DNA from 3 places in the Streptomyces sp. NPDC088246 genome. Region 2 is predicted to be linked to each of the others. Evidence: riboswitches for the same ligand, from Rfam matches in the RefSeq annotation. Region 2 holds a riboswitch; each other region holds the start of a gene.

Region 1 (10,072 bases), on a different contig from region 2:
GATCAGTTCCTCGCCCACGGCAAGCGCGCCGAAGTGCTGGCCGACATCGGGCTCACCCCTGTCGAGGTCGCGGGGCGCATCAGCGCCGCACTGGCCGGCAGGGAAGCAGCGACAAGGAGCGAGGAGAGCGGGGCATGAAGGACGACGGGCCCAAGGGCTTCGACCTGGCACAGCTCCTCGCGGAGCGCGGCGGCGAGCGCTACGAGCTGCACACGAAATACCTCAACCACCAGCTGCCCCGCATGCTGCACACCATCGGCTTCGACAAGGTCTACGAACGGGCCGAGGGCGCGCACTTCTGGGATGCGGACGGCAACGACTACCTCGACATGCTCGCCGGGTTCGGCGTGATGGGCCTCGGCCGGCACCACCCCGTCGTACGCAAGGCCCTGCACGACGTCCTGGACGCCTCGCTCGCCGATCTCACCCGCTTCGACTGCCAACCGCTGCCCGGGCTGCTGGCCGAGAAGCTGCTCATGCACAGCCCGCACCTGGACCGGGTCTTCTTCGGCAACAGCGGTACGGAGGCTGTCGAGACCGCCCTGAAGTTCGCCCGGTACGCCACAGGCAGGCCCAGGATTCTCTACTGCACCCACGCATTCCACGGGCTGACGACCGGCTCGCTCTCGGTCAACGGGGAGAGCGGCTTCCGGGACGGCTTCGCACCGCTGCTGCCGGACACCGCCCTAGAGCTCGGGGATCTCGACGCACTGCGCCGTGAACTGAAGCGCGGTGATGTGGCGGCACTGGTCGTCGAGCCGATCCAGGGCAAGGGCGTCCACGCAGCGCCGTCCGGCTTCCTGCGGGATGCGCAGGAACTGCTGCACAAGCACAAGGCACTGCTTATCGCCGACGAGGTGCAGACCGGCCTCGGCAGGACCGGCGACTTCTACGCGTACCAGCACGAGGAGGGTGTCGAACCGGATCTGGTCTGTGTCGCCAAGGCTCTCTCCGGTGGCTATGTGCCGGTCGGGGCGACCCTCGGCAAGGACTGGATCTTCAGACGCGTCTACTCGTCGATGGACCGGGTCCTGGTCCACTCCGCGAGCTTCGGCTCCAACGCCCAGGCGATGGCGGCCGGGCTCGCGGTCCTCGCGGTGATGGAGGATGAGGAGACCGTCGCGGGTGCGCGCCGCACCGGTGATCTGCTGCGCGCGCGGCTGGCCGCACTGGTCGACCGCTATGAGCTGCTGCACGAGGTGCGCGGGCGCGGGCTGATGATCGGCATCGAGTTCGGCCGGCCGTCGTCACTGAAGCTGCGCAGCCGCTGGACCATGCTGCAGGCGGCCCGCAAGGGCCTCTTCGCGCAGATGGTGGTGGTGCCTCTGCTGCAGAAGCACCGCATCCTCACCCAGGTCTCGGGCGATCAACTGGAAGTGATCAAGCTGATTCCGCCGCTGGTGATCGGGGAGCCGGACGTCGACCGGTTCGTCACGGCGTTCACCGCGGTGATGGACGAGGCGCACAGCGGCGGTGGGCTGATGTGGGACTTCGGCAGGACGCTGGTGAAACAGGCCGTCGCCAACCGCTGATCCCGCGGGCGGCCCTGCAAGGTTTACCCCATTTACCTCGGAGGCAAGAAATTTGCCTCCGAGGAAAGTTCCTGGCCCAATGGGTATATGAACACTCCAGACGGAGGGGTGGCCGACGAGCTGCCGGGAGTCGCGCAACGCCTGCGCGATCTGCGCCGCAGCCGTGGTCTCACCCTGGAGACCGCCGCTCAGCGGGCGGGGCTCTCACCCGCCCATCTCTCCCGGCTCGAAACGGGCCGTCGGCAGCCTTCGCTGCCGATGCTCCTCGGTCTTGCCAGGATCTACGGTACGACGGTCTCCGAACTGCTCGGCGAGACGCCCCCTGAACGGGGGGCGGTCATCCGCGGCGGGAAGTACGAGGGGGCCGAGGCCGACGGCTGGATGTATCAGCAGGCCGGCGGCTCCGGCCGGGCGATGCAGGCGCTCCGCGTCCGGGTTCCGTACGGCGCACAGGGTGATCTCGTGCGCGTCCATCCCGGCGAGGAGTGGCTGTACGTGCTCGCCGGACACCTCCGGGTCACGCTCGGGGACACCGTGCACGATCTCGCCCCCGGTGACAGCGCGCACTTCGACTCGCTCACCCCGCACCGGATCGCGGCCGTCGACCGTGACGGTGCCGAGCTGCTCTTCGTCCACACCCTGCTGCAGAGCCCCGCCGCCGAGCTGTGCCTCGGCAGCGGCATCCACCATCGCTGAGACCGGTCCGTCCGGTCACCAGAGAGGACTGTCATGTCCGATTCAGAGAACTTCGACCCGCTCGGGTCCAAGAAGAACTACGAAGCCCAGGAGCGGAAGTTTCCGCGCGGCGTGGTGATCCGACTGTTTGCCTACCTCATCGCCGGACACATCTTCGCGGCCTTCCTCTACCTGCTCTTCGCAGTGGCCGGCAAGGGCTGACCACCGCCGACGGGCAGGTGTGGCTATGCCTCGTCGAGGAGCCGGCCGCGCAGCTGCTCACGGGTCTCGGGCGTGAGCTTCAGGCCCTCGGAGAAGTAGCGGTCCGTGCTGCCCCAGGTCTCCTCGATGGTGGCGAAGGCCGCCGCGAGGTAGTCGGCGTGGGCGCCGAAGAGCGGATTGAGCAGCTCCATCACCTCGGCCGACATGCCGTCCGCCGAGGTGTCGTTGCGGCGCACCTTGTAGCGGCGGTGGGCGTCGTTCGACTTCAGGTAGTCGGCCTCGATGGCGTCGCGCTCGACACCGACCGCGAGGAGGGACACCGCGATCGACAGACCGGCCCGGTCCTTGCCCGCCGCGCAGTGCATCAACGCGGGAACGCTGTCCTCGGCCAGGGCGTGCAGAACCCGGCTGTGCTCGGCGGTACGGTCCCGGATGATCGCGCGGTAGGAGGAGATCATCCGGTTCGTTCCCTTGCCGTCGGCCAGGATCGAGCGCAGCTGGTCGAGGTCGCCGTCGCGGACCATCCGCCAGAACTCGGCGCCGTCGGCGGGGTCGGAGAGCGGGATGCTCACATTCCGTACGCCAGGCAGCTCCACATCCAGGCCGTCGAGCCGGTGGTCGGCCGCATTGCGGAAGTCGAAGACCGTGTGCAGACCGAGACCGCCCAGGAAGGCGGCGTCCTCGGCGGTGGCGTGCGCGAGGTGACCACTGCGGAAGAGCCGCCCGTACCGCACCCGCCGGCCGTCCACGGTGGGCAGTCCGCCCACATCGCGGAAGTTCCGGACACCCGCCAGCTCGGGTTCCGTCGACGGGATCTGCGGCAACTGCTGCGTCACAGTGACTCCTGGAGTGTCTGGCGCCGGCGCGAGTCGCCGACAAGGCCACTCCCGCGACGATACGACATTGATTCCTCAGGCAATCATCTTGGTCATTGCTTGTCGATACTTCCGCCAACCCCGGTACTCCTGCGGCAAATCCGCCCGGTGAATTCCTTGCAAGGCCGTTGCCCACCCACCGGCAATGGTCGATGATGTGCGGGACTGTTGGAATGTGGGGATGCGATGATCGAGACTGGCGACAAGGGCCGGACCTGGCTGCTCACCGGGGCGAGCAGCAGCTACGCACTGCGACTCACCGAGCGGGACGAGCTGGTCCATCTGCACTGGGGGCCGCGGATCCCCCTTACTGCGGCCGAGGCCCTGGCCGCAGCACCGGAGCCACCCTTCAGGGGCTTCGAGTCACAGCTCGACGGCCGCGAGGAGTACCCCGTGGAGGGCGGCCCCCGGTTCGTCCGCCCGGCCCTCTCGGTACGCACCCCTGAGGTCCGCGGTACCGAGTGGGCCTTTGCCGACGCCACGGTGGACGGAGACGAACTCCGTATCGGATTCACCGACTCGGTGCACCGGCTCGTCCTCACCCTGCACTACCGGATGCGGGACGACTCCGATGTGATCGAGCGCTGGGCCAACGTCGCCCACGCCGGGCCGGACGGTCCGCCGCTGGAACTGCTGCGCGCCGACGCGGCAGCCTGGGTGCTGCCCGCCCGCGACGGCTGGCGGCTGAGCCGGCTGCACGGACGCTGGGCGGCGGAGTCGCAGCTTGCACGGGCGGAGCTGACGTACGGCGAGAGTGTCATCTCCAGCAGGCGCGGCCACACCGGGCACCAGTACCTGCCGTGGGTCGCACTCGACGCCGACGGTGCGGCAACCGAGGAGAGCGGCGAGGTGTACGGCTGCGCGCTCGGCTGGTCCGGGTCGTGGCGGATTTCCGTACAGCAGCTCCCCGATGGGCTCGTACAGATCACCGGCGGCGCCGGCTACGACGACTCGGGGTTGCTGCTGCTCGCGCCGGGCGAGTCGTACACCACCCCCGTCTTCGCCGGCCTGTGGAGTGCGGAGGGGTTCGGCGGGGCGAGCCGGGCCTGGCACGCCTGGCAGCTGGCCCATGTGATCCCGGACGCACAGAGCCTGCGGCCGGTGCTCTACAACTCCTGGGAGGCGACCGGCTTCGACATCTCGCAGGAGCAGCAGCGCGCCCTCGCCGAGCGCGCCGCCGTGATGGGCGTCGAGCTGTTCGTCGTGGACGACGCGTGGTTCGGGCAGCGCACCAGCGACCGGGCCGGGCTCGGCGACTGGACGCCGAATCCCGACCGCTTTCCCGGCGGACTGAAGCCGCTCGCCGACCAAGTGCACGGACTCGGCATGCAGTTCGGTATCTGGGTCGAGCCGGAAATGGTCAATGCCGACAGCGATCTCTATCGCGCACACCCCGACTGGGTGCAGCATTTTCCCGGGCGGGCGCGGACTGAGTTCCGCAATCAACTGGTGCTCAATCTGGCCCGCACCGATGTGCAGGACTATCTGTGGGAGCAACTGGACACGCTGCTCTCCAGTACGCCCGTCGACTATGTGAAATGGGACTTCAACCGCAGCTTCACCGATGCGGGCTGGCCGGGTGAGGAGTATCAGCAGAAGCTCTGGGTCGAGCATGTGGACGCCCTGTACGCGCTGATCGACCGGCTCCGGGCCGCGCACCCCTCCGTCGCCTTCGAGTCCTGCTCGGGCGGCGGTGGCCGGATCGACCTGGGGATTCTGTCCCGTACGGACCAGGTGTGGACCTCGGACAACACCGACCCGCTCGACCGCCTCACCATCCAGGAGGGCTTCGGTCAGATCCATCCGGCCCGGGTGATGGCCGCCTGGGTCACCGACAGCCCGAATGTCCAGCTCAACGACAGGGTCAGCTCGCTGCGGTTCCGTTTCGTGAGCGCGATGGCCGGTGTGCTCGGGGTCGGTGGGGACCTCGCCGACTGGAGCGAGGACGAGCTGGCCGAGGCGCGGACCTGGGTGGATCTCTACAAGGAGATCCGGCCGGTGGTGCAGCACGGCGCGCTGTACCGGCTGCGCGCCCCGCGCGACGGACTCAGCGCGGTCCAGTACGTCCACGGGGACGAGACCGTGGTCCTGATGTGGCTGGAGGCGCAGAGGTACGGGGAGCGGCCCCCGGCCCTGCGGTTGCGCGGGATCGACCCCGCAGCGACGTATACCTGCCTGGACACGGGGGCGGTGCACCACGGTTCGGTACTGCTGCATCAGGGGCTGCACACCGGGCTTCGGGGGGATCTCGATGCGAGGGTGCTGAGGCTCCGACGCGAATGATGAGCGCGACGTGTCCGTAATAGGTGCATTTAACTCAATATGCCCCGCTTATATGGGAGATGGTCGCCTTCTCGTGAGCGGAATCATATCCGTGACGGTGTGTGCTGGCGGGGCAGTCGGGTATTCCGTGCGCGGCACGGAAAGGCAAGATCCTTAATCCACGGAGTGTGACCGGAATTCCGCGCCGATTTCCGAGCGCGGATTCCGGTGCGGAACCAGTGGCTTGTTATCGCTGTCCCGACTCGCTTACGGTCACCGTCAATCCGGACGGACCGCCTAATCCTGCCGCCGCCCGGAATTCGCACCCACTCATCGCGTGGCAGGAGCGGGGGAACCAGGTAGGCCGCCGATCGGAGAAATCCGGCCGGCTAGGGGTGAAGTCGCGCTCGGCGCGGCCGGGCATCTCCAGCCCGAACCCGACAGCTCACCTCGCAGGCGCCGGAGAGGAAGCACGTCATGCCCATATCGGGTAAGCATCGTCGTACGAAGTCCAGCGCCATCGCCCGTGGCATCGCCGCCGCAGGCGCCGGTGGCGCCGTCATCGCACTGCCGCTGCTCGGCGCCACCGGTGCCCAGGCCGCGCCGCAGTCGGCCCCGACCGCCGTGCCGCAGTCGGCCTCCGCCGCCACGCACGCCGCCCCGGCCAAGCCGGTCGCGCAGAAGCAGGCCGCCACCACGACGTACTCCGTCGTCTCCGGCGACTACCTGTCGAAGATCGCCACCGAGCACAAGGTCAAGGGCGGCTGGCAGAAGCTTTACCAGGACAACCGCAAGGTTGTCGGTGAAGACCCCAGCCTGATCCTCCCGGGCATGAAGCTGACGCTCGGCGGCAAGGCGTCGGGTGACGCCGCGTCCACCGGCGCCGGCGCCGGTGCGGCCCTCCCGTCGAAGGCCCCCTCGGTGCCCTCGTCGATCGTGGAGAAGTCCGCCCCGGCCAAGTCCGCCCCGGTCAAGGTCTCGACGGTCACGGAGTCCAAGACCTCCGCCCCGGCCGGACAGAGCAACAGCTCCGGCTACAGCCACCCGGTCCCCGGCAACCACACCACCGGATACCGCGCCTCCGGCTCCAACTGGTCCAGCGGCAGCCACACCGGCATCGACTTCCCCGTCTTCACCGGCACCAGCGTGAAGGCCATCACCTCCGGCACCGTCGTCACCGCCGGCTGGGGCGGTGCCTACGGCAACCAGGTCGTCGTCAAGCACGCCGACGGCCACTACTCGCAGTACGGTCACCTGTCCTCGATCTCCGTCTCCGCGGGTCAGGCCGTGAGCACCGGTCAGCAGGTCGGCCTCTCCGGCGCCACCGGCAACGCCACCGGCCCGCACCTGCACTTCGAGGTCCGCACGGGCCCGGCGTACGGCTCGGACATCGACCCGATCGCCTACCTGGCTTCGCACGGCATCTACGTCTGAGCCGAACGGCCGGGCAGTTGAGCAACAAAGCATGAACTGAGCAACACAGAAGGGGCGGTGCGCGGCGGCGCACCGCCCCTTCTGCTTATTCCCCCTTTACCAAAACCTGACCGGGTGGTCTATCTCACCACCCGTCAACCCCTTAATACGGTCGCGTAGGTCACATTCGGCGGTGCAGGATAAGCGTTTGTGGCAGACGATTCGAGAAAAAATCAACGTGGCGTCATCAACCGACATGGCGTCATCGGGTCGTACGCAGCGATTGGCGACAGCTTCACCGAGGGAGTCGGCGACCCCGGCCCGGACGGAACCTTCGTCGGCTGGGCGGACCGTTTCGCGGTACTTCTCGCGGACCAGCTCCCGGACTCCGATGCGGGGACGAGCACCGAAGGCTCCACTCACGGGAATTTCAGGTACGCCAATCTCGCCGTACGTGGACGCCTCCTCGACCAGATCGTCGAGGAGCAGGTGCCGCGCGCCAAGGAGCTCGCACCCGACCTGGTGAGCTTCTGCGCGGGCGGCAACGACATCATCAGGCCCGGCACCGACCCCGACGACGTGGCCGAGCGCTTCGAGCGCGCGGTCGCCGAGCTGACCGAATCGGTCGGCACCGTCCTGGTCACCACCGGCTTCGACACCCGAGGCGTTCCCGTGCTGCGCCATCTGCGCGGCAAGATCGCCACCTACACCGCCCATGTGCGGTCCATCGCCGACCGCTACGACTGCCCGGTCCTCGACCTGTGGTCGCTGCGGTCCGTCCAGGACAGGCGCGCCTGGGACGGCGACCGGCTCCATCTGTCGCCCGAAGGACACACCAGGGTCGCGCTGCGCGCCGCCCAGGTCCTCGGCATCGATGTGCCGGCCGACCCCGACCAGGAATGGCCCCCGCAGGCACAGCGCGGCACGCTCGAAGTACGGCGCGACGACATCCACTGGGCGCGCGAGTACCTGGTCCCGTGGATCGGCCGGCGGCTGCGCGGCGAGTCCTCCGGCGACCATGTCGAGGCGAAGCGGCCGGATCTCCTGCCGCTCTAGGCGGCGTCCGGCACCGCAGCGCCCTCGCTCGCCGGACGGGCCGGAGGTTCAGGCCGGTCCGGCGAGCGGCGACAACGGGGACGCCGGTATCCGTTCCAGCACACCGCCCGCGAAGACGTCGTACAGCGGCAGCGTCTCCAGATGCACATAGCCGATGTGACAGTCGCAGACAGCCAGCGGACAGGCCCGCGGGCCGAGAGAGCGCCGGTAGCTCCCGTCGTAGAGATTGCCGAGCTCCGCCGGGACGAAATGGCAGCGCCGCACCGTGCCGTCGCCGTCCACCGAGATGACCGACTCGCCCGTCCGGCACGGCAGCCCGGCCGACCGGTGCGGATGCCGGCTGTACGGGAAGAGCGGGTCGAGGCCCGTCCACCGATCCGCTTCCTCGTCCGTATAGGTGTGCCCCTCCGCGGCGTTCACCCAGAGATAGACCTCGTCCGGCAGGGCGGTCCGCAACCGCCGCGCCTCGGCGAGATGGTCGTCGAGGCCGACGACACCGACGCTGTGGCGGATGCCGAGCGCGGTCAGCTCCCGGCACTTGGTGAGGAACCGCTCGTACGGCGTCTGCCCCGGGTGGTACGTGCACCAGAGCGCGATCTTCTCGCGTCCGGCGTCACCTGCCTCGGCCAGCCACCCCGTGCGGGTGCTGAGATTGGTCTGGATCGCGACCCGGCCGATGTGCGGCAACTGCGCCAGCTCGACCAGCGCACGCCGGTACCAGGAGCGGACCAGACCCTCGCCCCACGGGGTGAACAGGACCGAGATCCGGTCGCCGGTCTGCGCCGCGGCCCACGCCGTGAACCGCTCCAGCGCGGCGCGGTCGGCGCGCAGCTGCTCCCGGCTGTCGCGCCGCTTGGCGAACGGGCAGTACGGGCAGTCGTAGTCGCAGGACGCGAGCGGACCGCGGTAGAGAATGGTCAGGTCCATGGGCGCGCTCACTTCAGTTCGTACGCGGCCATCGCGGCCCGTACGCCGGGGGAGAAGAGCTCGGGGCCCAGCGCGTCGGAGTGGGCCAGGCCCTCGGGGGAGAGCCGCAGCGGGCCGGACGCCCCGGCCGTCGCGTCGAGCCAGCCGCGCTCCTCGAACCGGGCCAGTTCAGAGGGGAAGTCGTCGGCCGGAAAGGTGCCGAACCGCTTCCGGTAGTCGGCCGGTTGCAGCCCCTCGGCCTGGAGGACGGACTGCAGGAGGTGGCGGCGGCGCGCCTCGTCGCCGTCGACGTACCGTCCGACCTCGGCGCGCGAGAAGTCCTCGGTCGCGGTGTAGCCGTCGATGATCGCCCGCACCTCACGCATCTTCACGGCGTAGTCGAAGGAGTAGTGCAGCTTCGAGGTGTACGAACGGGCGCCGCACCCCAGCCCGATCATGCCGTCGGTCTGGCAGGCGTAGTCGTCGGGGCCGTCCGTCCGCGGGGCGTCGGCGCGGCGGAACATCCGCATGGACACCTGCTCGTAGCCGTGGGCGAGGAGATGGTCGCGGCCCGTGCGGTACAGCCGCAGCCGCCGTTCGTCCCAGGCGGCGTCCGCGGCTGCTTCGCCGTCGGCGCCGAGCCGCCCGAGACCGGTCAGCGGGCGGACATACAGCGGATAGAGATACAGCTCCTCCGGCTGCCGGCCGAGCGCCGCGTCCAGTGAGGTGCGCCAGCTGTCCTCGGTCTGCCCGTCGATGCCGTAGATCAGGTCGATGTTCAGGATCGGGATGCGGGCATCACGTATCCGGTCCAGCGCCGCCTCCACATCCGCGCGGCGCTGCGGTCGCACAGCGGCACGCGCCTCGGCTTCGACGAAGCTCTGCACGCCGATGCTGATCCTCGTCGTCCCGCGGTCGGCGAGGACGGCCAGCCGGTCGGCCGTCGCGGTCGACGGAGACGTCTCGACCGACAGCGGGACGGACCGCAGATCGGCGCCCATCCGCTTCTCCGCGATGTCGCAGAGCCGCTCCAGCTCCGCCGCGGTCAGGAACGTGGGAGTGCCTCCGCCGAACGCCGCCGCTGCGAAACGCACCGGCTCGGCGTCTCCCAGCGCGTCGCGGACGGCGGTG
Region 2 (10,072 bases):
CCTGGCAGCTCCAGCCGGCGATGCGGGGCGCGGCGATCACGACCGTTCCGGTGCTGCCGGGCGGCAGTTCGGCCCTTATGCCGTCGGCGGTTACGTGGACGGCGGTCGCGCCCGTGCGCTTCAGAGCGGCGACCGCCGAGGCCAGCCGGGACCGGTCCAGGCAGCCGATCGCCTCGTGCGGCACGGTCCCTTCGCGTACGGCGGTCAGCGTGACCACCACCGGCGCGCTCCCACCCGCCGACCCCAGGCGCTCCATCGGGGCGCGGCGGGCCGGGAGCTGTCCCTTCAGTTCGACCTCCGGGCCCGCGCCGAGGCGCGCCGAGCCGAACAGGCCGGGCGTCCACAGATACGCCTCCGAGGCGGCCGGACAGTGGGCGGTCAGCGTGTACGTACCGCGCCCCACCCGGTAGTCGTACGCACCCCGGTCCGCGACCGTGCCACCCCCCGCCGCGCGCAGCACCGTCGTCGGCACCGTATAGACCCGCGAACCCAGCAGTTCCTCCTGGTTGCGGTACGGCGACCGGCCGTACGGCACGGGGCCGCCCGGCGGCCGTACCGTCACCAGCGGCGGCGCCTCCTCGCGGCTCACCGTCACCGGCCGGTCGTCCGGGGCGTTCCACACCTGATGCGGATCGCGCGGCCCGCGCACCCGCGCACCGACCGAGAAGATCGCGTCCGTGACGGGGTTGTCGAGGCTCTGCACGGCCCGGCCGTTCGATGTCCACCCGCCGCCCAGCGCACGCAGCATGCGGGTCAGCACAGCCGGCGTATGGCTGCTGTAGTACGCGGCGCCCTGCCCGCCCACCAGCAGGGGATCGTTCGCCGTGGTCTGCTCCCGGCCGGGGTCGGTGCGATAGCGCGGCCAGCCGTCGGCGCCCGCGACCGCCGCCGCCTGTATCCGCTGCCGTTCGCCCCAGGGCGCGTAGTGGTCGAGCCGCTTCAGCTTCTGCCGGTCGGCGAACGCGGTCGTCGCGGCGGCCTGCCCGGCCTGTGCGCCGATCAGCAGCAGGGCGGCGAGCACCGCGAACCTCCGGCCACGCCCGACCAGCAGGAGCGCACCCACCGCCGCCACCAGACCGGCCGCGAACAGCGGATACGTCCAACGCGTGACCAGAGCGCTGATGCCGGCTCCGGCCGCGATCAGCACCAGCACCGTGCCGCCGCCGAGCAGCGCCCGCCACTGCGGCCAGTCGTACGAGACCGAGATCCAGGCGGCGATCACCACCAGTCCGGCCAGCACGAACGTCTGCCGGTACGGACTGCCGTTGGGTGTGGCGAACGCGTGCCAGAGCAGATGCGTCGGCCCCCACTGCAACGACAGCGCGACCCCTGCCACCAGCCCCGTCCACGCCCACCGCTCGCGCCGCGGCACGGACCGCTGGAAGGCCAGCGCACAGGCCAGGAGCAGAGTGCCCGTGCCGAGGAAGAGCGCCGGGGTGAAGAAGCTGTACGTGGCGGGCAGCAGCCGGGCGAGCACGTCGGGCCAGGCGGCGGGCGCGAACGTCCGGTCCCAGCCCGGGTAGGCGTGCTTCGTCCCCAGATAGACGGGAATCAGGACGGGCGCCGCGAGACCGACACCCACCCCGACCGTGCAGAGAGCCCGCACCAGCCCCCGGCCCACCGCCCGCCGCTCCTCCCGCTCCGTGAAGAACCGGACCGCAAGGACCAGAGCGGCCCCGAGCGTCGCCATGTAGGCCGTGTAGAAGTTGGCCGCCCACACCACCGCGACGAGCAACGGCGCGGCGATGCGGTGCCGTCCCGTCCGGGCCCACTCGGCGGCCAGGCAGAGCAGCGGCAGGGCGACCAGACCGTCCAGCCACATCGGGTTGTACGACGCCTCGACGACCGACCAGCCGCACAGCGCGTACGAACCACCGAGCACGCCCGCCGCCCACCAGCGACCGCCGCGCAGCGTCAGCAGCAACAGGGCCATGAGCGCCGCGGCCGACGCCATCTTCAGGATGGTCACCACATAGACCGCGAGATCCGTCCGGTCACGCGGGAAGACCCCGACGAGCAGGGCGAACGGGCTGGTCAGATAGGTGCCGAGATCCGGCAGAAAGCTCGTCCCGTACCCGGACGACCAGTTGAGCAGCGCTCCGCCGTCGGCGCTCCCGTGCAGCAGGTCCCACAGCCGGGTGTGGAACGGCACGAACTGATTGCCCAGGTCGTTGACGCTCCGGGTGCGCGACCCGAACGGAAAGCTGCGCGCCCAGGCATCACCCGCGCAGACGGCGGCGACGGTGAGCAGCGCGGCGAGCGAGCCCGCACGCAGGCGGGGACGTAAAGTCGGCATACGCGGGAATATGCCAGCGTCGAACGCATAAACCCCCGCTGAAACAGTTCAGTTCACTTGTTGGACGCCCATCGGTCATATGAAGCATTGGATTCCGACATGTGGACGGGTTCGTGGTCACCGCCCTTGCCGGGGTCCAGATGGTGATGGCCGGGGTGGTCGGTGAGTACGTCGGCGGTATCTACTACGAGGTGAAGCGGCGCCCGCACCTCCTGGTGAAGGCCACGAACACCCGAGCGGCGCCGCAGTCGATACGGGAGCCCCAGGAGTTCGTACGCCGATGACGGTCAAGGCACAGATGGTCCGCTTCGCCCTCGTGGGAGTCGTGAACACCGGTACGTACTACGGCTGTTACCTCGTCCTGCTGACCTGGCTGCCGTACATCGCCGCCCATGTGGTCGCCTTCGCGCTGAGCATGACCGGCTCCTTCTTCCTGAACTCCTGCTTCACCTACCGGACCCGGCCCACCTGGCGGAAGTTCCTGCTCTTCCCGCTCACCAACGCCGCCAACTTCGTCATCACGACCGGCGGTGTCTATCTGCTGGTCGACCTCGCCGGGTTCAGCAGCCGGTACGCGCCGCTGGTCGCGGCCGCGGCGGCCATCCCGGTCACCTTCGTCGTCTCGCGCACGATCATGCTACGCCCGGACAGCAAGGTACCGGCGGCCGAACGCGTGTCCTGAGCGCCGCCGGGCACCCCTGAGAGCCTGTCGGGTGACCTCCGACCGGGCGGCCACGCCCTGGCAGGCACGCTTCCCGCGTTGTCGTCAGTCACCAACTCCCCCATAGCTGAAGGCATGGGGGGACCCCCTTCGCGTCGACTCCCTCCTCCGCCTTGGAATCGCACGCACCGGACCGCGTCCGCTATCCGATCGGAGGTCACCCGACAGGCTCTGAGCGGGCCCACATCCCCAACTCCTTCCGAATCGTTGGTCGAACCAGTGGCCCCAACCACATCCACTGCCTAACATCGATCACCGCAAGGTCTTGTGCACTGATGCACAAACTCTCCCCGGGAGGTTCCTTTGCACCGCCGCCGTCGCACCGCGCTCACCGTCTCCGCCGCACTGCTCGGCGGAGCCCCACTCCTGACCGCCTGCGGCGGCCAGGCCCACCCGGGCGCCGCGGCCCTCGTAGGCGGGGACCGGATCGAGGTGTCCACGCTGCAGGGCCAGGTGGCGGCCGTACGCGAGGCCCAGCTCGATTCGAAGGACGCATCCCAGCTCATCGACAAGTCCGGGCAGCTCAGCCGGGCCAAGCTGCACGGCATGATCTTCGACCGGGTCCTGGACCGGGCCGCGCAGGACGCGGGCGTGACCGTCAGCCGCAACGAGATCCAGCAGATGCGGAAGGCGGCGGCCGTCCAGTCCGGCGGGGAGGCGCAGCTGCGGACGGCGATGCTCCAGCAGAGCTGGGTCGCCCCCGGCCAGATCGATGCCGTCCTGCGCGAGCAGGTCCAGCTGACGAAGCTGGCCCAGGCACTCGGCGCCGACCTGCAGCAGCCCGAGGGGCAGAAGGCCGTCGGCGATGCGCTCAGCAAGGCGTCGAAGGCACTGAAGGTCGACGTCAATCCGCGCTACGGCGCCTGGGACGACAAGCAGACCCAGCTCGCCAACTACAAGGCTCCCTGGATCACCCAGGTCACCAAGCCCGCAGAGACGGGCGACGGGTCCGGCGCCTAGAAGACCGTGGGAAACGGCGCCCGGACCGACCGAGGTAGATTCGAACGGTGAACGCTGAAGACCCCGGCCGTATCGTCCTGCTCACCGCCAGCCACCGCGTCGCGCCCGGACTTCTGTCCTGGCCCGCCTGGCAGACGCTGCACGCCGCCGACCGGGTGCTCTGCGCCGAGCAGGACCACCCACAGCTGCCGTATCTGCGCGAGGCGGGCGTCACCGTCGAGCATTCCGCGCCCACCGCGCAGGAGCTCGTCGACACCTGTGCGGGCGGCCGGAGCATCGTCGTCCTCACGGGCGGCGAGGGCCGCCGGCCGCTGACCGACGGGCTGGCCCGACTCGCCGGTTCGGGCCGGGTGCAGATGCCGGACCTGGAGCTGCTGCCCGGTTCGTACGATCTTCCGGGCGCCCGGCTCCTCGATCTGGTCCAGGTCATGGACCGGATCCGGATCGAATGCCCCTGGACCTCGCAGAAGACCCACAAGGGCCTCGCCAAGTACGCCATCGAGGAGGCGTACGAACTCGTCGAGGCGATCGAGGACGGCGACCGCGACGAGCTGCGCGAGGAACTCGGGGACGTACTCCTGCAGGTCGTCTTCCACGCCCGGATCGCCGAGGAGGCCGAAGACGAGCCGTTCTCCGTCGACGACGTGGCCGCGACCCTCGTCGAGAAGCTGATCCACCGCCACCCGCACGTCTTCGGCGACGAGAGTGCCGAGACCCCGGAGGACGTGCACGCCCACTGGCTGCGGACCAAGGCCATCGAGAAGCAGCGCGACTCGGTCACCGACGGAGTGCCGCTCGGCCAGCCCGGGCTGGCGCTGGCGGCGAAGCTGGCCGGCCGGGTCCGTACCGCAGGGCTCGATGTGGCGCTCCCCACGGGTGACGGCATCGGTTACGAGCTCCTCGCCCTCGCCGTACGCGCCGAACAGGACGGCGTCGACCCCGAAGCCGCACTGCGGGCCGCAGGCCGCGCCTACCGGGACGCCATCCGGGCGGCGGAGGGCAACGGATAACGTCGGAGGGTGAACCACAGCCCCGCCGACCGCCCAGCCGATCATCCCGCCGCCTGCCCCGCCGGCGCCCCCGAACTCTTCACCTGGGAGTTCGCCACCGACCCGTACCCGGCCTACGCCTGGCTGCGCGAGCACAGTCCCGTACACCGGACCGCGCTGCCCAGCGGTGTCGAGGCCTGGCTCGTGACCCGGTACGCCGACGCCCGGCAGGCGCTGGCCGACACCCGGCTCTCCAAGAACCCGGCGCACCACGCCGAGCCGGCGCACGCCAAGGGGAAGACAGGCATCCCGGGCGAGCGCAAGGCGGAGCTGATGACGCATCTGCTGAACATCGACCCGCCCGACCACACCCGGCTGCGCCGCCTCGTCTCCAAGGCGTTCACTCCGCGCCGGGTCGCCGAGTTCGCGCCGCGGGTGCAGGAACTGACGGACCGCCTCATCGACCGCTTCATCGCGGAGGGGAAGGCGGACCTCATCCACGACTTCGCGTTCCCGCTGCCCATCTACGCGATCTGCGATCTGCTCGGCGTCCCGCGCGAGGACCAGGACGACTTCCGGGACTGGGCGGGCATGATGATCCGCCACGGCGGCGGCCCGCGCGGCGGGGTGGCCAGGTCGGTGAAGAAGATGCGCGGCTATCTCGCCGAACTGATCCACCGCAAGCGGGAGAACCCGGGGGACGACCTGATCTCGGGGCTGATCCGGGCCAGCGACCACGGCGAGCACCTCACCGAGAACGAGGCCGCGGCCATGGCCTTCATCCTGCTCTTCGCCGGGTTCGAGACGACGGTCAACCTCATCGGCAACGGGGTGTACGCACTGCTGCGCAACCCCGCACAGCGCGAGCGGCTGCAGCACTCCCTCGACGCGGGGGAGAGCCATCTGCTGGAGACCGGGATCGAGGAACTGCTGCGGTACGACGGTCCGGTGGAGCTGGCGACCTGGCGGTTCGCCACCGAGCCGCTGACGCTCGGCGGACAGGACATCGCGGCCGGCGACCCCGTGCTCGTCGTACTCGCCGCAGCCGACCGCGACCCGGAGCGCTTCGAGGACCCCGACACGCTCGACCTCGCACGGCGTGACAATCAGCACCTCGGATACGGGCACGGCATTCACTACTGCCTGGGAGCACCGCTCGCCCGACTGGAGGGACAGGCCGCGCTCGCGACGCTTCTGAGGCGCCTTCCGGATCTGCGGCTTGCGGTGGAACCTACCGATTTGCGGTGGCGTGGCGGGCTCATCATGCGTGGATTGCGCACTCTGCCGGTGGAGTTCACACCCGGGTCCGCCCCGGCACAAAGTGACGCTCCGTCAACTCTGTGACTTTCACGTGATCTGTGCTGCATCGACTTGTGACACACGTTCGAGTCCCGCTAGGTTCACCGTTCGACTCACCAGTCACTCGTCAGTCACACGGAAGGCAACCCCATGGGCTCCGCGAACGGCAGACACCGTCGCCCTCGTCAGGCACCCGCCATCGTCGTCGCCGCGGGCGTGACCGGATCGGCCATCGCCATCCCGCTGCTCGGCGCGGCCGGTGCGCACGCGGCCGACGCCACGACCTGGGACCGGGTGGCCGAGTGCGAGAGCGGCGGCATGTGGAGCGCCGACCTCGGCAACGGCTTCTACGGCGGTCTGCAGTTCTCGCAGGAGACCTGGAAGGCGTACGGCGGCGAGTCGTACGCCCCGCGTGCCGACCTCGCCAGCCGCGCGCAGCAGATAGCCGTGGCCCAGAAGGTCCTGGATGACAAGGGCCCGCATGCGTGGCCCAGCTGTGCGGTCATCTCCGGCCTCGCGGTGGACGGGACGCTGCCGGGTGTCGACCCGGGGTCCGCGTCCTCGGCCGAGCCGACGCAGGGCGCGGAGCCGGCTGACGGTGCGCCGGCGGCCCCGTCCGATGGCGCCACGCCGTCGGACAGGGCCTCGGGCGGTAAGGGCGGCTCGAAGGACTCGAAGGGCTCGAAGGGCTCGAACGGCGCCGGCAAGTCGGCCGGCAAGGCCAAGGCGTCCGCGAAGCCTTCGGCCACCGCGTCGGCCACTCCGTCCTCCCGGGTGCCCGATTCATCTGACTCGTCCGGATCATCCGATTCGCCCGGCGGTGTCGGTGGCAAGCACCGTGGCGCACCGGCCCCTGAAGGGAGCCGGGACGCGAACGGCGGTGACCGCGAGTCGGGCCGCCATGCCTCCCGCGGCGACGCCGACGCGCGCGACGCGGGCGCTTCGGCCGTCGACGGTACGTACACCGTGCACCCCGGCGACAACCTCTGGGCGATTGCTGACGCACAGAAGGTTCCTGGTGGCTGGCCCGCGCTCTATGAGGCCAACAAGGATGCCGTCGGCTCCGATCCGGACCTCATCCTCCCTGGCCAGAGCCTCGACCTCGACGTGAAGGCCGAGTGAGGGCAGTCTGAAAATCGGCTAAAAGAGCCCCAAAAACAGGGGTAGTTCAGAGACCTATGTCCGCTTATGTGTAAGTGAGACATGGGTCTCTTTGCGTCAACTGGCGTGTCGCGCCCGGGTGACCCTTCCGCACCGCTCCCACCTGCGGAAACGACGGTTCCTCAGATGCAAGTAGGGGAAGATTGTCGGATGTGTCCGTCTTTGAATGTGAGGGTTGCGTATGTTTACGGTCGGAACCGCTCGCACCGCGGGCCCCGTCGACCGTCACGCCGAATCCTGCCGTCGGTCGAAGGGAACAGACGCGTAAAGCGCCGTAGGCAGGAGCGGGGGACCCAGGTAAGCGCCGGGCCCGATCGTCGAAAGACGCATCAGGACCGGCTTGGGGTGAAGTCGCGTGCTAGGACGTGCGACCGGGCAACTCACTTGGCCCGAACCCGACAGCTCACCTCGTAGGCGTCGGTGAGGAGAAGTTCCATGCTGCTTTCCAGCAAGGGCAAGCACCGCCGCCCGTCCAAGGCCGTCCGTATCGCCACGCTCGCCGGTGTCGCCGGTACCGCTGTCGCCGTACCGCTGATGGGCGCGACCGGCGCCTCCGCCGCCTCCGTCGCCACCTGGGACGCCGTCGCCCAGTGCGAGTCCGGTGGCAACTGGTCCATCAACACCGGTAACGGCTACTACGGCGGTCTGCAGTTCTCGCAGTCCAGCTGGGCCGCCGCCGGTGGTACGCAGTACGCCCCCCGTGCCGACCTGGCCACCAAGGCTCAGCAGATCGCCACCGCCGAGAAGCTCCTCGACATGCAGGGTCCGGGTGCCTGGGGCTGCGCCGGTGCCGGCAACCTGACCAACGACGGCGTCGACCCGGGCGTCGACACCGGCTCCTCCTCGAACTCCACCTCCAGCTCCAACGCCACCGCGCAGAAGAGCACTCCGGCCGCGCCGAAGCAGCAGGCCCAGCCGGAGAAGACCGAGCGCACCGAGGCTCCGGCCGCCTCCCGCTCGGACCGCTCCGCCGCCCCGCAGGCCGAGTCGAAGAAGACCGTCACCACCCCGACCGGCGAGAAGGTCAAGAAGGGCGACGGCGAGTACAAGGTCGCCTCCGGCGACTCCCTGAGCAAGATCGCCGCCGACCACAAGGTCAAGGGCGGCTGGCAGCAGCTGTTCGAGCTGAACAAGGACATCGTCAAGGACGCCGACCTGATCTACCCGGGTCAGCAGCTCCACCTGACGAAGTAGTTCAGGCTCACCCCCCCCGAGCACCCCGGCCCGGCGCGCAATCCCCCGTATGCGCCGGGCCGGGGTTTCTGCGTGACGCGTCACCTCTGTCCGACGCGTCACCTCATGTGTGGCGTGTCACTCCTCTATAGAGGGCGCCGTCTGTCGCGTATAGAGGGCGCCCTCTGTCGCGCAGGGGGTGCCGATGACGGGTGATCGTTCAACTGTTGTAGTTACTGACCAGTAAAATTCTGACCGTTTGCCCGGCAATGCGCGCTCTTGGGTCCTTTTTCGTCCCAGGGGACGGGCGGTCGTCCGACTGAGCGGGCCGGGCCGGTTAGGCTCTTGTCGCAAGGCCAGAGTGACCCTGCACAACCAGTGTCATATCCCAGAAGGAGATGCCTCGTGCCGTCCATCGACGTCGTCGTAGCCCGGGAAATCCTCGACTCCCGGGGGAACCCCACGGTCGAGGTCGAGGTTGGCCTCGACGACGGCAGCACGGGTCGTGCTGCCGTGCCGTCCGGCGCCTCCACCGGTGCGTTCGAGGCCATTGAGCTTCGCGACGGCGACCCCAACCGTTACCAGGGCAAGGGCGTCGAGAAGGCCGTCCTCGCCGTGATCGAGCAGATCGGCCCGGAGCTCGTCGGCTACGACGCGACCGAGCAGCGGCTGATCGACCAGGCGATGTTCGACCTGGACGCCACCGAGAACAAGGGCTCGCTCGGCGCCAACGCCATCCTCGGCGTCTCGCTGGCCGTCGCCCACGCCGCCTCCGAGGCCTCGGACCTGCCGCTGTTCCGCTACCTCGGTGGCCCGAACGCGCACCTGCTGCCCGTCCCGATGATGAACATCCTCAACGGTGGGTCGCACGCCGACTCCAACGTGGACATCCAGGAGTTCATGATCGCCCCGATCGGCGCGGAGTCCTTCTCCGAGGCCCTGCGCTGGGGCGCCGAGGTCTACCACACGCTGAAGAAGGTCCTGAAGACCAAGGGTCTTTCGACCGGTCTCGGCGACGAGGGCGGCTTCGCGCCGAACCTGGAGTCGAACCGTGCTGCCCTCGACCTCATCCTCGAGGCCATCAAGGAAGCCGGCTACGCCCCGGGCAAGGACATCGCGCTCGCGCTCGACGTCGCCGCGTCCGAGTTCTACAAGGACGGCAAGTACGAGTTCGAGGGCAAGTCCCGCTCGGCCGCCGAGATGACCGAGTACTACGAGGAGCTCGTCTCCGCGTACCCGCTGGTCTCCATCGAGGACCCGCTGTACGAGGACGACTGGGCCGGCTGGAACGTCATCACCGAGAAGCTCGGCGCCAAGGTGCAGATCGTCGGCGACGACCTGTTCGTCACCAACCCGGAGCGTCTGGCCCGCGGCATCGAGGAGGGCTCGGCCAACGCCCTGCTCGTCAAGGTCAACCAGATCGGTTCGCTGACCGAGACCCTGGACGCCGTCGAGCTGGCCCAGCGCAACGGC
Region 3 (10,072 bases), on a different contig from region 2:
CGATCACCCGGGTCAGCCAGGCGGACTTGTGCAGACCGGTGTAGTTGAGCGCGGTCAGTGCCACCACCGCCGCGACGGCAACCGCGTGTGTCTGGCCAGGCCACACGTAGGAGCCCACGGTGAGCGACATTGCCGCACAGGAAGCTGTCTTGCCGACGACGAAGCCCCAGCCTGCGAGATAACCCCAGAAGTCACCGAGGCGTTCACGGCCGTACACATAGGTGCCACCGGACTCCGGGTAGCGACCGGCCAGCCGGGCGGAGGACGTCGCGTTGCAGTACGCGACCACCGCAGCCAGCCCCAGGCCGAGCAGCAGCCCGGACCCGGCGGCCGCGGCGGCAGGCGCCGGTGCGGCGAAAATGCCGGCGCCGATCATCGAACCCAGGCCGATGACCACGGCGTCGAAGACGCTCAGACGGCGCTTCAGCTCGTCCGTTCCCGCCGACGCTGTCGACGTGTTCATCGCTCACTCCCAGCCGGGTGCCCCGCACGAGCAGGTTCCGCGATCCGTACGTATGCAGAGTTTCGCGGGCACGGTAGCCCAGCAAGGTGTCCGGACGGTGCGGTGTGCGACGGGACGGGGTGCGACGGGACGGGGAAACCCTGCGGGGGTATCCTCGGGCGCGTACCGCAGGACCCGTACGACCGAGAATTCGAGGCAGCCGTGGACCGCAGGCGGACGCGCACACCGGGAGTGTCCCGGCTGCTCGTGCTGTGTGCAGTCCTGTGCGGGCTGTTCCTCATGCACGGGGCCCCGGCGAGCGCCGCCGAGGGCTGCCACGGCGCAATGGCCGTGATCTCGAGCGCGCCTGTGTCCACGACGACGGGTACCGGCCACACAGCCTTGACGGATGAGCACGGCACCGCCGAGGCGGCCGCCGCCATGCCCGGGATGAACGGCGAGTCGTGCGTATCCATCCACGCCCGCGACCGCCTGCTGCCGCTCCTCATGGCGCTGGGCCTCGTGGTCCTGGCCGTATGGGTGCTCGGGAGGCGACGTACGGCGGTGCGCGGGCCGGCACGGCGGGGTCCGCCGTTCGCCGGCAGGGATCTACTGCTCCAGGTGTGCATCGCGCGGACGTGACAGGTGTCTGCCGGCTCCCGGCCATCGGGCCGGACCAGCCGGACGATCCTGCCCCTTTCGCGTGCCACGGACGTGGCGCATCCACCTGGAAAGAACGTGTGATGTCCGCTTCTCTGTCTTCCCCTGCCCGCCGCCGCGCGCTCGCGGCCGCCGGCATCGTCGCCTCACTCGCTCTGACGCTGGCGGCCTGCGGCTCCTCCGAAGGATCCAAGACCGACGGCTCGTCCATGCCCGGCATGGACCACGGTTCCGCCGGCGCCTCCGCGCCTGCCACCGCCGGCAGCGCGTTCAACGACGCGGACGTGAAGTTCGCGCAGCAGATGATCCCGCACCACCGGCAGGCCATCGAGATGGCGAGGCTGGCCGACGGCCGCGCCGCCGACCCCGAGATCAAGGAGCTGGCCGCCGCGATCGAGAAGGCCCAGGACCCCGAGATCAACACCATGAAGGGCTGGCTGACGTCCTGGGGCAAGCTGCTGCCCTCGGCCTCGTCCTCGATGGGGGACATGCCCGGCATGGACCACGGCTCGGACGGTTCGGGAATGCCCGGGATGATGTCCGACAAGGAGATGAGCGACCTCGAAGCCGCCAAGGGCAAGGACTTCGACAAGAAGTTCGCCCGGCTCATGATCGGCCACCATGAGGGCGCGGTCACCATGGCCGAGGACGAGCAGAAGAACGGCAGCAACGCCGACGCGAAGAAGCTCGCCGGAGCCGTAATCACGGCCCAGACGGCCGAGATCGAGAAGATGAACAAGATCATCGCCAGGCTCTGACCCTTGGCAGGGGGTGCGGGTCTTCGCCATGCTGAGGGCCCGCACCCCCTCCCGTACGTCCGAGGGGCCGGACAAGCCCGGGCTCTCGGACGTACGCGGCCGCTCAGTCCGCTTCCGGTGTTGCGAGCAGGTCGCCCACCTCCTCCGCGGTGGTGTCCCGGAGCTCCTCCGCGACGAGCAGCCAGCGGGTGATGCCGACCGATTCGAGGAACGGCAGGTCGTGGCTGGCGATCAGCAGCGCACCCTCGTAGGACTCAAGCGCGCTGGTCAGCTGGCGCACGCTGGCGATGTCGAGATTGTTGGTCGGCTCGTCCAGCATCAGCAGCTGCGGGGCCGGTGCGGCGAGCATCGTCGCCGCGAGCGCGGCACGGAAGCGTTCCCCGCCCGAGAGGGTGCCGGCCGGCTGGTCCGCGCGTTTCCCCTGGAACAGGAAGCGCGCGAGCTGTGAGCGGATGTGGTTGTCCGCGACCCCGGGAGCCATGCGGGTGACGTTCGCCGCGACGCTCAGCTCCTCGTCCAGCACATCCAGCCGCTGTGGAAGGAACCGCAGTGGTACGAACGTCCTGGCCTCGCCGGACAGCGGAGCCAGCTCGCCGGTGAGGGTGCGCAGCAGCGTTGTCTTGCCGGCGCCGTTGCGCCCGACGAGCGCGATCCGTTCGGGCCCGTTTACATGGAGGTTGCCCTCGTGCAGCCGGCCGAACCGGGGACGCAGTTCGTGCAGGCTCAGCACGGTGCGTCCGGTGGGAACGGCGGTGTGGGGAAGGCTCACCCGGATCTCGGCGTCGTTACGGATCGCCTCCGCGGCCTCTTCGCGGCGCTCGCGCGCCTCGCTCAGCCGGTCCTCCTGGAGGCCGCGAAGCTTGCCCGCCGACTCCTGCGCGGACCGCTTCCGCGCACCGGCGAGGATCTTCGGGAGCCGCCGCTCGGCCTCGATCTTCCTGCCGTGCCGCTGGCGGCGCGCCAGTTTCACATGGGTCTCCTCCAGCTCGCGCTTCTGCCGGCGTACGTCGGCCTCGGCGGCCCGCAACATCCGCCCGGCGGCTTCCTGTTCGGTGGCCAGGGCTTCTTCGTAGGCGGACCAGCCGCCTCCGTACCAGTTCACAGATCCGGAGCGCAGTTCGGCGATGCGGTCCACGCGCTCCAGCAGTTCGAGGTCGTGGCTCACCACGACGAGGACACCGGAGCGCCAGGAGTCGATGGCCTCGTAGAGCCTGCGGCGAGCGAACACATCGAGGTTGTTGGTCGGTTCGTCCAGCAGGAGAACGTCGGGATGCTCCAGCAGCAGTGCGGCCAGGCGCAGCAGGACGGTCTCCCCGCCGGACATCTGGCCCACGGTGCGGTCCAGTTCGACATCGCCGAGTCCGAGTGACCCCAGTGTCGCGAGGGCTCGTTCCTCGACGTCCCAGTCATCGCCGATCGTCTCGAAGTGTTCCTCGTCCACATCCCCGCCTTCGATGGCGCGCAGCGCATTGCGCCGTCCGGCGATGCCCAGGGCCTCGTCCACACGCAGCCCCGTGTCGAGGGTGATGTTCTGAGGGAGGTGGGCGAGGCTGCCGCCGACGGTCACCGAGCCCTGGGACGGGCGCAGTTGGCCGGCCAGCAGTCGCAGCAGTGTCGACTTGCCGGCGCCGTTGGTCCCGACGAGACCGGTGCGGCCGCGGCTGATGCTGAGGGAGAGTCCGTCGAAGACGGTCGTGCCGTCCGGCCACTGGAAGGACAGGGCGGAGCAGGTGAGAGAGGCGCTGGGCGCGGTGGGTGTAGCCATGGTGATCCTCGCAGTCGCAAGCGCGGTGAATGGGGGCTTCGTATGCGAGCACCACGCAGCGACCGAACCGAGAGGGAGGTGCGGCGGTCCGAAAGACAGAGGGACGGCTCATGCACCGAGGTCGCATCCACGCGGGGTCACGGGCAGGACTGAACACTGCCATTGCGTGACGGGCGTACGGCTGGAGCCGTACGGCGCGATGATCGCGAACCTCAGATGCGCAACGTCCACCTCTATCGGAGACAACAGGGCCGTTGAAAACGATAACGACCCGGAGGGCGAAAGGCAAAGCCTCGGTGCCGTCCGGGGGGTGCGGCGAAGCGGCCCGCGGGCCGCTTCGCCGGGAGGCCGGAGGTCGTGGAGCACTGGCGGGTGCGATCGACCCGAGAGGCATCCAGAGCGCATGCAAATGTTCAAGTATGGGCGATTTGCTTAGAAGTGATCCCTTGGTTAATAAAGAGGCATTTAGAGAGAGTTGCGACCCTTGGGCGCTGGACGAATTGCCCCTTTTGGGGACCTCGTGGTGTGAGTCACTTGCAGAGTTCAAGATGCCGCGGCGCGCTGCCCGGTGCCCTTATGTGCAAGGAAATCTTGCTTCGCGGTGTGAGGTGGGTTACTGCCAATTTCGCGGTTCGATCTTGCAAATGAATTGTGATCCAAAAATAGGGGCTTGTCCCTTTCGGCGTTTCTCGCCTACGGTCACCGGCAATCCGGACGGAACGCCGAATCCTGCCGCCGTCCGGCAATCCGACCAACTCGTGTACGGCAGGAGCGGAGAACCCAGGTAAGCCGCCGATCCGGTATCCGGAACGGCTCGGGGTGAAGCCGCATTCGCGTGCGGCCGGACATCTCCAGTCCGAACCCGACAGCTCACCTCGTAGGCGACGGAGAGGAATTCGCTATGTCTGCAACGGGTAACCACCGTCGTCGTAAGTCCACTTCGCTGACCCGCGGTCTCATTGCCGTGACCACGGGCGGAGCCGCTCTCGTGCTTCCGCTGGTCGGTGCCGGCTTCGCCTCGGCCGCGCCGGCGCAGTCCGCCACCGCCGAAAAGGCTGCGGCATCGACCGTCGCCACCGCCAAGGGAAAGACCGCGCAGAAGGACGCGCCCACCATCTATTCCGTGATCGCGGGCGATACCCTTGCCAAGATCGCGCGGGAGCATTCGCTCAGCGGTGGCTGGCAGAAGCTGTACGAGGACAATCGAGAGATCGTCGGCGACAACCCCGCAGGTATTCGCCCGGGCATGAAGCTGACAATCGGTGTGCAGGCCGAGTCCAAGACTGCCGCACCGGCCGCGAAGCCCGCGACGTACACGAACGATCTGGACGGCTGGATCAAGGAGTCGCTGGCCGTCATGGCCAAGCACAGCATCCCCGGCAGCTACGACGGAATCCATCGCAACGTCATGCGCGAGTCCTCCGGCAACCCCCTGGCCATCAACAACTGGGACTCGAACGCCGCCAAGGGCACGCCGTCCAAGGGCCTCCTCCAGATCATCGACCCCACGTTCCGCGCCTACCACGTGCCCGGTACGCCGATGGACAGCTACGACCCGATCGCCAACATCACCGCAGCGTGCAACTACGCCGCCGACAGGTACGGATCCATCGACAACGTGTTCGGGGCCTACTGACGCGCAGCAGCGCCGATGGCGGTTCAGCACCGACGGGTGGCGAGGGGCCGAACGGGCCCCTCGGGAGGGACCATGCCCGCCGGTCACGGACCGCCTTTCGGTCGCTCACCCGCGGACAGCATGCGGAGGCGACGCTAGACGGCGAGCCGGCGGGAACCGGGAACCGTCACATGGCCGGCGAGCCAGGAGAGCAGGGGTTCCAACTCCTCCGCCGCTCGGAGCACGGAGTCGAGCAACGCCGACGTGTGCTGCGCGCAGTCCCCGCCGAGCGGACGGGCAGCGGAGACCGAGCGGTACCGGAGCAGGTGGGCACGGGGATGACCGGCGTCGTGGCCGCGCGGCATGCGCTTCATGGTGTCGCCGGCGATCTCGTACCCCTGAGCCCCCAGCGCCTCGATGGCGCGCACCAGCTCGGGGCCACTGCCCTGCGCGGCAACGGCCGTACGGAACAACGGGACCTGTCCCGGGTCCGGGTAGGTCCAGCCGCCCTTGATCCGGAGCCCGTCGAGGTCGAAGCGGAGACCGATCTCGACGTTGCGTGCGATCCGGATCACCGCCACTTGGTGCTGCCACCACCACGGGTCCTTGCGGAAACCCCAGACGGAGAAGTCTTCGTAGGCCTGGTCCGCGTCGGCTATATCGTTCAGCAACGCGATCATGGGCTGCCGTACGAGACGCTCCCGTTCCTTGCGGCGCTTCTCGCGGGCTTCTTGCGAGGGCATGCCCTCCAACTGCAGGAGTAGCTCGAACGCTTGCTCTGTCCAGCCGCTGAATGCTCTTGTCACGCAAGGGATCCTAGTGATCCAGGACTTGAGGGTGGGTGCGCACCAGGCTCTGAGCCGAAGCCGTGCCCTGCTCGCCGGCTGGGTCTCATGCGCGGCCTCCGGCCTGACCGGCACCGTCACGGTCACCTACACCGACGGAACCAGCAGCGCACTCCCGATCACCGTTCCCGACTGGAGCGCCACGAACGTCCCGAAGGTAACGGTGATCGCGGCCGACGGAGGCAAGGTCAACGGCAGCGGCCGGGCACAGGGCACACGTACCGCAAAGCTCTACACGATCGGTGTGGACATCGACTCGTCCAGACAACTCGCGTCGATCACGCTGCCGTCCGGGCCTCAATACATGGGCTCCAAGACACCGGCACTCCATGTCTTCGCCGTCGCCACGGACCGCCACACCGCCTGAACCGGGCTGCCACCCGGTGATCCGGACCGCAGCGCCCGGCGCGCGGCCGCCGACGTAGCCCTCACTCCTGGGCGCTCTGCGTCGGTCGCTCCGGCTTCTGTGGCGGAGGGCTCGGAACCGTGGCCGCGGCTCCCTCCCGGACGGACTTCACCACCGCCTCATGAAGGCGCCGGCTGTCGTCCTCCGAGTAGCACGGCACCGGGCTGCCCGACATGGTGAACCAGTCGATCGCACCCGTGTACTGCACAGTGACCTGGGCCGTGTCATCGGCCCAGGTCGTGTGAACGGTCAGGTCTCCGGACAGGACTCCGACCTCGTCCGTGAGCACGCCACCGTGCCCGGAGAAAACGCCGCGAGTCGTCCATGACGCCCAAGCCATGTCTCCAGGCTGGCATCAAGACCGTGGATGCGCGACCCGCGGCCATCCGCGCATCGCGGCGCTCGGGGACACCCGCACCCTTCCGGAATCTGGAATGGGCGAAATTTTGCACCGGATCCTGCTGCGGTTCCCGCACCCCCCGATCCCCATAGAATGACGCGCTCTTAACGCCAAATCGTCAGATCTGCTTGCCGAAACAACGAATTCCGAAGGTGAGCACCTCTTGACCTGCGGAACTCGTCAGGATTGCATGTCGCGCTGGGAGCGACGAAACCACTCACCACGTCCTCGTCTGGAGGCGATACCGCTCCCGCGCTCATACACCGCACCTGTTGATCGGAATCGCACGATGACCGAAACGCTCAGCGCTCCCCAGGCGCTCGCCCCCGCGACCGGCCCCACTCCACAGAAGCTCAAGCGTTCCATCGGCGTCGTGGGCGGGACGCTGCTCACACTCTCCTGTGTGACGCCCGCTTCGACGCTCTTCGTGGTCGTACCCGACCTGTTCTCCAGCCTGGGCACGTACACCGCCCTCACGATCGCCATCGGCTCGCTGCTCTGTATTGCGGTCGCCTTCTGCTACTCGGAGCTGGGCACCCTCATACCGAGCGCGGGAGGTGAGTACGCCATGGTGTCGACCATGGCGGGACGGCTGGCCGGGTGGCTCGTCTTCGTGCTCTCCCTGCTGGTCGTGATGATCGTGCCCCCGGTCATCGCCATGGGAACGGCCGACTATCTCGCTCCCGTCGTGCACATTCCGGCTCCCGCCGCGGGCGCCGGGGTCATGGTCCTCGCCACCCTCGCCGGTCTCCTGGACCTGCGCGCCAACGCGTGGATCACCGGGATCTTCCTTGTCCTCGAAGTGATCGCGGCGGGCGTCGTCGCCGTTCTCGGTTTCGCGCACTCCGAGCGCGGGGCCTCCGCGCTGGTGCACGGGTCGGTCGCCTCGTCGGGCAGCACGACCTCCACGGTCACCGCGATGATGGTGGTCTCCGGGCTCGCGATCGCTCTCTTCATCACCCAGGGCTTCTCCACGGCCGTCTACCTCTCGGAGGAACTGGAGAACCCGCGGCGCAACGTGGCCCGCACCGTGCTTGCCACCCTCGCCATCTCCACCGCGGTCATCCTCGTCCCGGTCATCGCCATCACGCTGGGCGCCCCGGACCTCGCGGCCCTGACCTCGGGCGACCTCAACACCATGGTCGCCGCCTGGTCGAACTCGGCCGTCGGTACCTTCGTCAGCCTCTGCGTGGCTCTCGCGATCATCAACGCGGGCATCGTCATGGTCATCCAGAACTCACGGGTCCTGTTCGCCTCCGCCCGTGACAAGGCGTGGCCCGAGCCGATAAACAACGCCCTGTCCCGACTTGGCCGGTTCGGCTCTCCGTGGGTGGCGACCCTGGTCGTCGGCGTCCCCGGCGCGGCGCTCTGCTTCGTCAACCTCGACACCCTGTACGGCGTCACCGGCGTCTCCGTCACCGGCATGTACCTGCTGGTCGCGGTCGCCGCACTGCTCTGCCGCCGCGGCACGCACCGCGAGGCACCGGCCTGGCGCATGCCCCTGTGGCCTGCGATTCCCGTACTGCTCATCGCCGTGCTGGCGTACATCCTGACCCAGCAGGAGACCGAGTACCTGCTGTGGACCGGCGGGATCACAGCGGTCGCCACGCTCTACTGGGCGCTGTATCTGAGGCCCCGCCGGGAGACCCGCTGGTTGGTCAGTATTCCGGAGGACGCACAGTCCTGACCGGATGACCGGTACCCGCGACGCGCATCCCGCACTCTGTCCGGCCCGCTGAGCCGTCACCCCGGATAGGCCGGGGCGACGGCGGAGGTCATCAGCCGGCGGGCCGCACCGGTGCCGTCGGCCGGGACGGCCCACAGGTCCGAGCCGTAGTCGCCGGGGAGGGCGTGGACGAGAGTGGAGTCGTCCGCCCACACCGCCTGGTCGTCGATGTTGCGCTGCTCGGCGGTCGCGGTCTGTGACATGCGGCGCAGATGGAGCACATACAGCCGCCACGGGGCGTCGGGCGAGGCTCCCGGGACGCGCTTCTTGTAGGCGATGCGGGTGCCGTCCGGCGAGAGCGAAGGGCGTTCGACGTTCCCGTGCAGGGTGGTGAGGGTGCGGGCGGTGACGTCACCCCGGACGAGGTAGGTCCGGCCGTGGGTCGCCAGGGTGGCGTGGAAGCGGGTGCCGTCCGGCGAACGTGACACCCCAGATGTTGATGTCCGAGGCGCGGTAGGGCCTGCCGTCCTTGGTGACGGTGTACCTCTCCAGGTCGTCGTCGATCGCCCAGGTGCGGTGTCGACGATGGCGGTGCGGGTGGAGAAGTCGGTCCCCGCGTAGGAGGCCCCGTTGACGAGGACCGTCCGGGCGACCAGATGGCCGGACGGTGTGACCCGGGCGCGGGTGGGAATACCGGCTGCCGGGAAGCGGTGCAGTTCGTGGAGGCGCGAGTCGAGTACGACGGCCCGACAGGTGTCCTGAAGCGCGCCGTGCCGGCCCCACAGAAAGATGCCGGTACCGGCGGCCGCGTGGAAGCGCAGGCATGTGACGCCGAACAACAGCACAGGCTTGCAGAGCGCGGACAGACCATAACCGATGCCCGCCACCGACGTGTGCCTGCGGCCGCCATCCCGGTCGGCGAGGCGACCGCCCAAGAGCCGTACCAGGGCGCCGACGCCGTTGTCGATGCCGTCCAGCACACCGAAGCCGAGCGGCGAAAGACCGAGGACGGTGACCACGTACAGCGGCAGGACAGCGGTGACCATCTCCGAGGAGATGCCCGTGATCAGGCTGACGGCGCCGAGAGCAAGGACAGTGCCGGGTGCCGCGGCCGGCCGCCGCCCCGGACGGGTGTCCGGGGCGGCGGTTTGGGCGCTGCGGGAGTCTGCGAGATACACAGATGTCAGTTCCAGATGCCGGAGATGTCGGACGCCGAGGCCGCGTTGCCGGCGTGCGTCGTCAGGCCGGCCAGGTCCTCCAGGGTGCGGAGCACGTTGTAGTGGTTGTAGGTGGCACCGCTGGAGCTGCCGGGGGTGACGTGCTGACCGTAGAAGACGGTGGGGACGCGGTTCCCCGACAGCTTGTTGTCCTCGTCGAACGTGACGATCAGGAGGCTGTTGTGGGTCTTGGCCCAGTCGGCATAGGCGCCCAGCTTGTTCTTGATCCACGTGTCACCGGTGGAGACCGGGCAGTCGTGCATGTCGCTGCACAGGTTCGGCACGACCCACGAGACCT

What was found. A riboswitch is a leader RNA that binds a small molecule or an ion and turns the genes downstream of it on or off. The one in region 2 is predicted to bind cyclic di-AMP.
Region 1: linked by a shared signal. The riboswitch ahead of ACIPEK_RS14720 (peptidoglycan DD-metalloendopeptidase family protein) and the one ahead of ACIPEK_RS26350 (transglycosylase family protein) in region 2 are both predicted to bind cyclic di-AMP.
Region 3: linked by a shared signal. The riboswitch ahead of ACIPEK_RS16710 (transglycosylase SLT domain-containing protein) and the one ahead of ACIPEK_RS26350 (transglycosylase family protein) in region 2 are both predicted to bind cyclic di-AMP.

What each region holds. Positions count from the first base shown of each region.
Region 1 covers NZ_JBIURV010000009.1:22,846-32,917, reverse strand. Annotated here, with positions in the region: gene dxs (1-deoxy-D-xylulose-5-phosphate synthase) at 1-138, shown strand, start outside; gene ACIPEK_RS14745 (aspartate aminotransferase family protein) at 135-1,532, shown strand; gene ACIPEK_RS14740 (helix-turn-helix domain-containing protein) at 1,620-2,228, shown strand; gene ACIPEK_RS14735 (DUF6126 family protein) at 2,262-2,429, shown strand; gene ACIPEK_RS14730 (tyrosine-protein phosphatase) at 2,453-3,265, opposite strand; gene ACIPEK_RS14725 (alpha-galactosidase) at 3,491-5,587, shown strand; cyclic di-AMP (ydaO/yuaA leader) riboswitch at 5,884-6,038, shown strand; gene ACIPEK_RS14720 (peptidoglycan DD-metalloendopeptidase family protein) at 6,044-7,000, shown strand; gene ACIPEK_RS14715 (SGNH/GDSL hydrolase family protein) at 7,190-8,035, shown strand; gene ACIPEK_RS14710 (STM4011 family radical SAM protein) at 8,084-8,962, opposite strand; gene ACIPEK_RS14705 (STM4012 family radical SAM protein) at 8,971-10,072, opposite strand, start outside.
Region 2 covers NZ_JBIURV010000020.1:109,986-120,057, forward strand. Annotated here, with positions in the region: gene ACIPEK_RS26315 (YfhO family protein) at 1-2,296, opposite strand, end outside; partial or broken gene ACIPEK_RS26320 (glycosyltransferase) at 2,410-2,580, shown strand; gene ACIPEK_RS26325 (GtrA family protein) at 2,577-2,978, shown strand; gene ACIPEK_RS26330 (SurA N-terminal domain-containing protein) at 3,321-3,977, shown strand; gene ACIPEK_RS26335 (nucleoside triphosphate pyrophosphohydrolase) at 4,025-4,987, shown strand; gene ACIPEK_RS26340 (cytochrome P450) at 4,997-6,310, shown strand; gene ACIPEK_RS26345 (transglycosylase family protein) at 6,416-7,387, shown strand; cyclic di-AMP (ydaO/yuaA leader) riboswitch at 7,687-7,858, shown strand; gene ACIPEK_RS26350 (transglycosylase family protein) at 7,862-8,620, shown strand; gene eno (phosphopyruvate hydratase) at 9,005-10,072, shown strand, end outside.
Region 3 covers NZ_JBIURV010000010.1:195,068-205,139, forward strand. Annotated here, with positions in the region: gene ACIPEK_RS16690 (APC family permease) at 1-463, opposite strand, end outside; gene ACIPEK_RS16695 (hypothetical protein) at 665-1,084, shown strand; gene ACIPEK_RS16700 (DUF305 domain-containing protein) at 1,186-1,860, shown strand; gene ACIPEK_RS16705 (ABC-F family ATP-binding cassette domain-containing protein) at 1,964-3,625, opposite strand; cyclic di-AMP (ydaO/yuaA leader) riboswitch at 4,336-4,522, shown strand; gene ACIPEK_RS16710 (transglycosylase SLT domain-containing protein) at 4,527-5,261, shown strand; gene ACIPEK_RS16715 (DUF2461 family protein) at 5,396-6,046, opposite strand; gene ACIPEK_RS16720 (hypothetical protein) at 6,078-6,452, shown strand; gene ACIPEK_RS16725 (hypothetical protein) at 6,514-6,831, opposite strand; gene ACIPEK_RS16730 (APC family permease) at 7,181-8,578, shown strand; gene ACIPEK_RS16735 (TolB-like translocation protein) at 8,635-9,735, opposite strand; gene ACIPEK_RS16740 (alkaline phosphatase family protein) at 9,741-10,072, opposite strand, start outside.